Linked DNA regions of Stratiformator vulcanicus. The protein of the gene in region 1 interacts with the protein of each later gene in a pairwise test. Links are inferred from orthologs where the notes say so. Each region holds a gene or a part of one and is shown on either strand. Other genes may lie near its edges. The genes, in order: Pan189_RS08160 and Pan189_RS15835.

Region 1 (3,299 bases):
TAGCCGCGGTCTATCACCTTCCCAGTGACACGCCGAGCCCGCTCGCCCCGCCGCAGGGGCCCGATCAGATCTCGCGTCTGATTCCGCGGCTGTTGCTCGACATGCAAAACCGCGGCCAGCTCGCCGCCGGGATGACGACCTACAACGAGAGTCGGTCCCAGTTGCTGAAGACCTTCAAAGAGGTCGGCGGTGTCACCGAGGTGTTCCACCTCAATCAGCAGCAGCTCTACCAGCGGATCATGGAGCAGAATCGCGGACCGGCCGCGATCGGCCATGTCCGCTACGCGACTTGCGGCAAAGACGATCGCAATTACGCGCAACCGTTCGAGCGACATCATATCGAGCGGGCAAAGTGGTTTTCGTTCGGCTTCAACGGACAGTTGGCCAACTACCGCGAATTGCGCGACGAAATTCTCGCCCAGCCTGATTTCCATCTCTCCCGCGATACCGACACCGAAATCTTGATGCACCTGATTTCGCGGGAGCGATCGGGCGACAATCGTCCGCCGATCTCCGAACTGCTGCGTCGCCTGCGGGCGAAGCTCGACGGCGCTTATAACATCGTCTATCTGAGCGCGGCCGGGGAAATGTTCGCCGCCCGCGACCCGCTGGGCATCCGCCCGCTGTGCTATGCGATCGAAGGCCCGCTGTTTGCCGCCGCGAGTGAGAGCGTCGCGCTGGCGAACCTCGGTTTCTCGGAGAAGAACATCCGCAGCCTCGCGCCGGGCCACGCGATCATCATCGAGAACGGTCGACTGTCGATTGAACGGTTCGCCGAGGCCTCTCGGACCGCGCACTGCTTCTTCGAGTGGATCTACTTCGCGAACGTCGCCAGCGTTCTGGACGATCGTTCGGTCTACCTAGTTCGCAGCCGGCTCGGCGAAGAACTGGCCGCCCAGGAACGTTTGGTGCCGGATGAAGACACAATCGTTGTTCCTGTGCCCGATACGGCGAAAGCCGCGGCCGACGCAATGGCCTATCAGCTCAACGTGCCGTGCCTCGAAGGCTTGTTCCGCAACCGATACGTCGGCCGGACCTTCATTGAAGGCGGAAACCGCGCTGACAAAGCGAAGATGAAATACACTCCGGTTCCCGAAGTCCTCGAAGGCAAACGTGTCATTCTGGTGGAAGACACGATTGTGCGATCGACGACAATGCAGACGTTGGTCAAACAACTTCGCGAACGGGGCGGGGCCAAAGAGGTGCATGTTCGCGTGGCCTGCCCGCCGATCGTCGCGCCCTGCTACTACGGAATCGACATGTCGACGGTCGACGAGCTATTCGCCCCGAAGTTCATGAACGGGCAAATGCGTTTGACCGACGAAATGGAACAGGAAATGGCCGTTGTGCTCGAGGCGGACAGCCTCCGCTATCTGCCGGTCGAAGCGATCAGCCGCTCGCTGTCGATGCAGGCGGGGGCACTGTGCCAGGCGTGCGTCGACTCCGAGTACCCGACGGCTCACGGTCAGCGGCTCTATCAACTGACCGGCGTTTCTTCCGACGGCAACGGAGTCGATACCAGCCGGGTCTTCGACCGCCCGGAGCTGGCGGCGCGATCCTGACTGCCCCCCACGGCTCAAGGCACAGTCTCTTAACAATGTTGCACGAACATACAATCGAGATTCGTGTTCGCTATGCCGAAACCGACGCGATGGGTTTCGTGCATCAGTCGCACTACCTGACCTATTTCGAGCAGGGCCGGACGGAAATGCTGCGGGCCTCCGGCGGAACCTACCGCGCGATCGAAGAGTCCGGCCTTCTATTGGTACTGGTTAAAGCGGAGATTAATTATAAGAAACCGGCTCATTACGATGACCTGCTCACGCTGACGACCCGGATCGCCGACGTTTCTCCCGCCAAACTGATTCATAGTTACGAAATCAAGCGGGGCGATCAATTGTTGAATGCGGCGAAAACGACACTCGCCTGCATCGACCGCAACGGCAAGGTTCATCAGATGAGCCGGCTATTTCCGCACTTATTTGAGGGGTCCTGACGAGATTATTTTCTTGCCCGGCGATCTCGAACAGCCCGTTAACTTCGCTTAAGTCGCCAACGTCGGTTCGGTCTCTAATGTTCCGTCTTGATCCCGATCGCCAAAACTCTGTTCCTCGGCCGATCGATTCGAGTTTAAAACTTCGTCGCCAAGAATGGCTTCGCCGAACAGGCGATTCATTAAGTTCTTCGCCGCCGTTGCATCGGCCGGGCGTTGCTCGGCGTACTCCGATAAGACGTCCGGGTCGATAAATACGACGGCGGCATCGTCAATCTTAAGTCGCTCCGCTACTCGTGCGATTAATAGCTGATCCTCGTGGCTCAGTTTGTGCGCGGTTGCAAGTTCGCCGGCGAGTTCCGCGATCGGAGAACCAGTCGGTCGAATCCGCTTGCGGAATTTGTCCCACAGAAACAAGCCCCCCCAGAACGCCGCGATGCCGAGAATCGAAAAGATCAGCATCCGTTGCACGCCGGGAGACATCGGGCGTTCCATATAGCGCCCGGCTTCCGCGAGACGATTCACATCGGCGAGCAGCCCGATCTCGGCCGAGAAGTCGAAGAGGATGTCGGCGAATAGCATTTGATTCATTCCAATTTCAGGCGGGCTGCTGCGCGCCGAGCATTTTCAGCACTTGCTCCGCCGTTCCGCGAACGCGGTCGCTCGGGTCGTCGAGCATGTCCGTAATGTCTTCGATGGCTAGCGCGTCGCCGAGCATTCCGAGCAACTCGACCGCGGTACGACGGACGACACTTTCTTCATCGTCCAGGAGCGTCGCAATTGAGTCGCGGACCTCTTCCAGCAAGCCGAGCTTTGCGGCTGCGAAGGCCGAGCGGATGCGATCACGCCGGATCGGGCCGCAGATAATACGATTTAAATTCTCGACAAGGTCCGGATCGATCTTGCGAAGTAATTCACCGGCCCGTTTGCACGCGTCCTCATTCATCTTCTCGAAGACGGTCAGGAAGTAATCGAGGGTGAAGCCGCCGAGTTCCTCGCGGGCCGCATCCCGGACCGCTTCGGACGGGTCGTCGAGTCGATCGATGAGAAGCTTGAAGGCGTCCGACACCCGTCGGGTTCGTAATTCACTGACCGCCCAAGCCGCAACGTCTCGATCGGGCGACTCGAGGCTGCCGACCAATATTTCGCGCGCCTCATCGGGGGTCATCCGGCTGAGCTGATTCGACGTACTCCGCCGCGCAGAGGCGCTTCCATTGCGGACGAGCCAATTCGTCAGCAGCCCACGTTCGCGGTCCGGCAAGCCGGTCGACTCGGCGTAGCGGATAATTTTGCCCTGCAATTCATC
Region 2 (3,113 bases), 1.9 Mb from region 1 along the record:
GTTGTTGGGCATCGACGGAATTTGCATTATTTGTCACGGATCGAGCAGCGCAGACGCAATTACCAACGCTCTGCGTGCGGCGACCAACTACGAACATCAGCACGTCAACGAGCGGATCACCGCCGCCCTCGTCCGCGACTGACGTGACCACACGGTCGCGGCTTCATGTCGGGCGAGCATGCCGAAACGATTTGCGTCGTGGCGGTTGATCGGGCTCTGGCAATTTCAGGGAGGCCATTATGGCGAAGCGCGCATTCCTCTTTCCCGGCCAAGGCGCCCAACACTTGGGGATGGCCCGGCAACTGACCGAAGAGTTGCCGGCTGCCAAGGATCTATTCGATCACGCGGCCGATGTCCTCGGATTCGACCTGCTCGACGTTTGCGTGAACGGGCCGAAAGAAAAACTCGATCAGACCGACGTCAGCCAACCGGCGCTGTTCGTCGCCGCTTTGGCCTCGCTGGAAAAGCTTAAAGCGGAGTCGCCGGAGCTGATCGACGAATGCGAATTGACAGCCGGGTTGAGCCTGGGCGAGTACACGGCCCTGGTCTTTGCCGAATCTCTCACATTCGAAGAGGGGCTTAAGGTCGTCAAAGTTCGCGGCGAGGCGATGCAGGCCGCCGCGGAAGCCAGTCCTTCGGGGATGGTCAGCGCCCTGTTGCTCGACCGCGATCAGGCCAAAGCCATCCGCGATGAAGCGTCCAACACCGGGCTGATCGAACTGGCGAACTTCCTTTGCCCCGGCAATACGGTTCTTTCGGGCGAGAAAGCGGCGTGCGAGAAAGCGATCGAACTGATCGAAGCCGCCGGCGGTCGACCGATCGAATTAGCCGTCGCCGGAGCGTTTCACACGGAGCTGATGCGACCGGCCGTTGATCGGCTGGCTGAAGCCCTCTCGGAAGTTCAGTTTCAGCCGCCGAGGATCCCAGTGATTTCCAACGTGACGGCCGAGCCGACATCGGACGCCGCCGAAATTCAAAAGGTTCTCGCTCAACAGGTCGTTTCACCGGTACGCTGGGAAGACTCGATCCGTCACATGCTCGATCAGGGTATCGAAGAATTTGTGGAAGTCGGTCCGGGGCGAGTGCTCACGGGACTGCTGAAGCGGATCGATCGGAAAAAGAAGTGCACCGCGACCGAGTGCCCGTAAACCCGTCGTGAGTCCGACGGACAGTGGCAACGATCGCTCAGAGGGAATTGACTCCTCTAATTGCTTGCCAGATCGTGCCACCGCGGTTGAACCGGAGAATCTCGCTGTGGTACAAGAGCGATGCGTGCAGAGAACCTGAGCAAGCCGCGTAAAGACGGATGATTTCTCGGCACAATTGCCGTTTACAGCCGAGAATTTGCAAACTATACAGCGTCGCTCCCCTGCGGTCTTGATCCGGGAAGCCCCCTCTGGGGCGACAAGAAATCACAACTCAATCCAAAACTTACCGAAGTTCCGGACTGCCCCATGGAGGCCACAAGAGTGTCTGACGAAAATCTGGAAGAAGGCGTCATTGCGATCGTCAGCGATCAACTCAACGTCCCCGTTGAAGAGATCACGAAAGAGAGCAGTTTCATCGATGATCTCAAAGCCGACTCGCTCGATCTCGTTGAGCTGGTGATGGAGTTCGAAGACCGTTTCGAAGTCACCATCCCGGACGAAGACTACGAGAAGATCAAAACTGTCGGCGACGCGATCTCGTACATCAAGGAAAAGAGCGGGAATGCGTAGACGGGTGGTTGTCACCGGCGCTGGTGTTGTCACCGCGCTCGGGTGCAATTTGGGCGAATATTGGGACGCGATCCTCGCCGGGAAGAGCGGGGTCGGTCCCATTCGACGTTTCGATCCGAGCGAATTCAAAGTTCGCTTCGGCGGGGAAATTTCGTATTTCAACGCAACCGAACTCGTCGATCTGCCCAAGAAAGAGCTCCGCCGGCTCGATCGCTTCAGCCAATTTTCCGTGGTCGCAACTGATCAGGCTTTCAAGCAATCCGGACTCGATCTCGGGGCCGAAGACCTGACGCGTTTCGGCGTGCTAATTGGCAGTGGGATCGGCGGCCTCAACGAAATCGAGGAGCAACACTCGACGTTGTACGGTCGCGGACCGACCCGCGTGTCCCCCTTCATGATCCCGAAGCTGATGGTCAACGCCGCCAGCGGGAACGTCTCGGTGCAGTGGGGGCTGAAAGGACCGAATTCGGCCGTCGCGACCGCCTGCGCTTCGGCGACAAACGCGATCGGTGATGCCTATCGGCTGATTCAGTACGGTACGGCTGACGTCATGGTCACCGGCGGTTCCGAAGCGGGTTTGACGCCGATGGGGCTGTCCGGTTTCGGACGGATGAACGCACTTTCGACTCGCAACGACGATCCCGAGAAGGCAAGCCGACCATTCGATGCCGACCGTGACGGCTTTGTGCTGTCGGAAGGGGCGGGGATTGTCATTCTGGAAGAATACGAACGGGCGAAAGCCCGAGGCGCGAATATTCTGGGAGAATTGAACGGGTACGGCATGAGTGCCGATGCCACCCACATGACTGCCCCCGATCCCGAAGGCCGCGGTGCGGCAATGGCGATGGCGACCGCGATTCGTGACGCCGAACTGAATCCTGAAGATATTCAGTACATCAACGCCCACGGCACGAGCACCCCACTGGGAGACAAGGCGGAAAACGTCGCAATACGCACGGTTTTCGGCGATCACGCTTCCAAACTGGCGGTCTCGAGCATCAAGGGTCATCTCGGTCACACGCTCGGTGCCTCCGGTGGCGTCGAAATCGTGGCCTGCCTGCTCGCTCTGCGCGATCAGGTCGCACCGCCCACGGCTAATCTCGATAAGCCGGGAGAAGGCTGCGATCTCAATTACGTGCCGAACGAGCCGCAGCAAATGCCGATCAAGTCGATTCTGAAGAACAGCTTCGGATTCGGCGGCCATAATGCCTGCTTGGTGCTTTCCGGGGTCCGATAAGCCGCAAGCAACGATACGGCTCAGCTTTTTTGTGATTTGCGTCGAGCGTCACGGTCGCATCGATTGTTTAATTCCGCTTTCCGATTTGCGGGAATTGGCCTACTCTTTGGCTGATTGGGGGCCAGGTGGTGCGATTTGGCAACACGTCGCCGCCTGTG

What was found.
Region 2: the proteins of Pan189_RS08160 (region 1) and Pan189_RS15835 interact in binary tests that used the Escherichia coli proteins (3 or more experiments, as listed by UniProt). The link is inferred for Stratiformator vulcanicus from one-to-one orthologs.

Annotation. Positions count from the first base shown.
Region 1 is NZ_CP036268.1:2,096,220-2,099,518, reverse strand. The notes cover bases 320-3,296. They hold Pan189_RS08160 (acyl-CoA thioesterase), read left to right. Parts: upstream 320-1,597; coding sequence 1,598-1,996; downstream 1,997-3,296. Other genes in these bases: Pan189_RS08150 (HEAT repeat domain-containing protein), read right to left, coding at 2,592-3,296; Pan189_RS08155 (hypothetical protein), read right to left, coding at 2,045-2,584; Pan189_RS08165 (amidophosphoribosyltransferase), read left to right, coding at 320-1,562. Also shown: more of Pan189_RS08165, read left to right, coding at 1-319; more of Pan189_RS08150, read right to left, coding at 3,297-3,299.
Region 2 is NZ_CP036268.1:3,982,783-3,985,895, forward strand. What follows is about bases 303-3,093. They hold Pan189_RS15835 (acyl carrier protein), read left to right. Parts: upstream 303-1,469; coding sequence 1,470-1,718; downstream 1,719-3,093. Other genes in these bases: fabD (ACP S-malonyltransferase), read left to right, coding at 303-1,148; fabF (beta-ketoacyl-ACP synthase II), read left to right, coding at 1,711-2,955. Outside these bases: phosphate acyltransferase PlsX, read left to right, coding at 1-142; more of fabD, read left to right, coding at 240-302. UniProt on the Escherichia coli protein: Carrier of the growing fatty acid chain in fatty acid biosynthesis.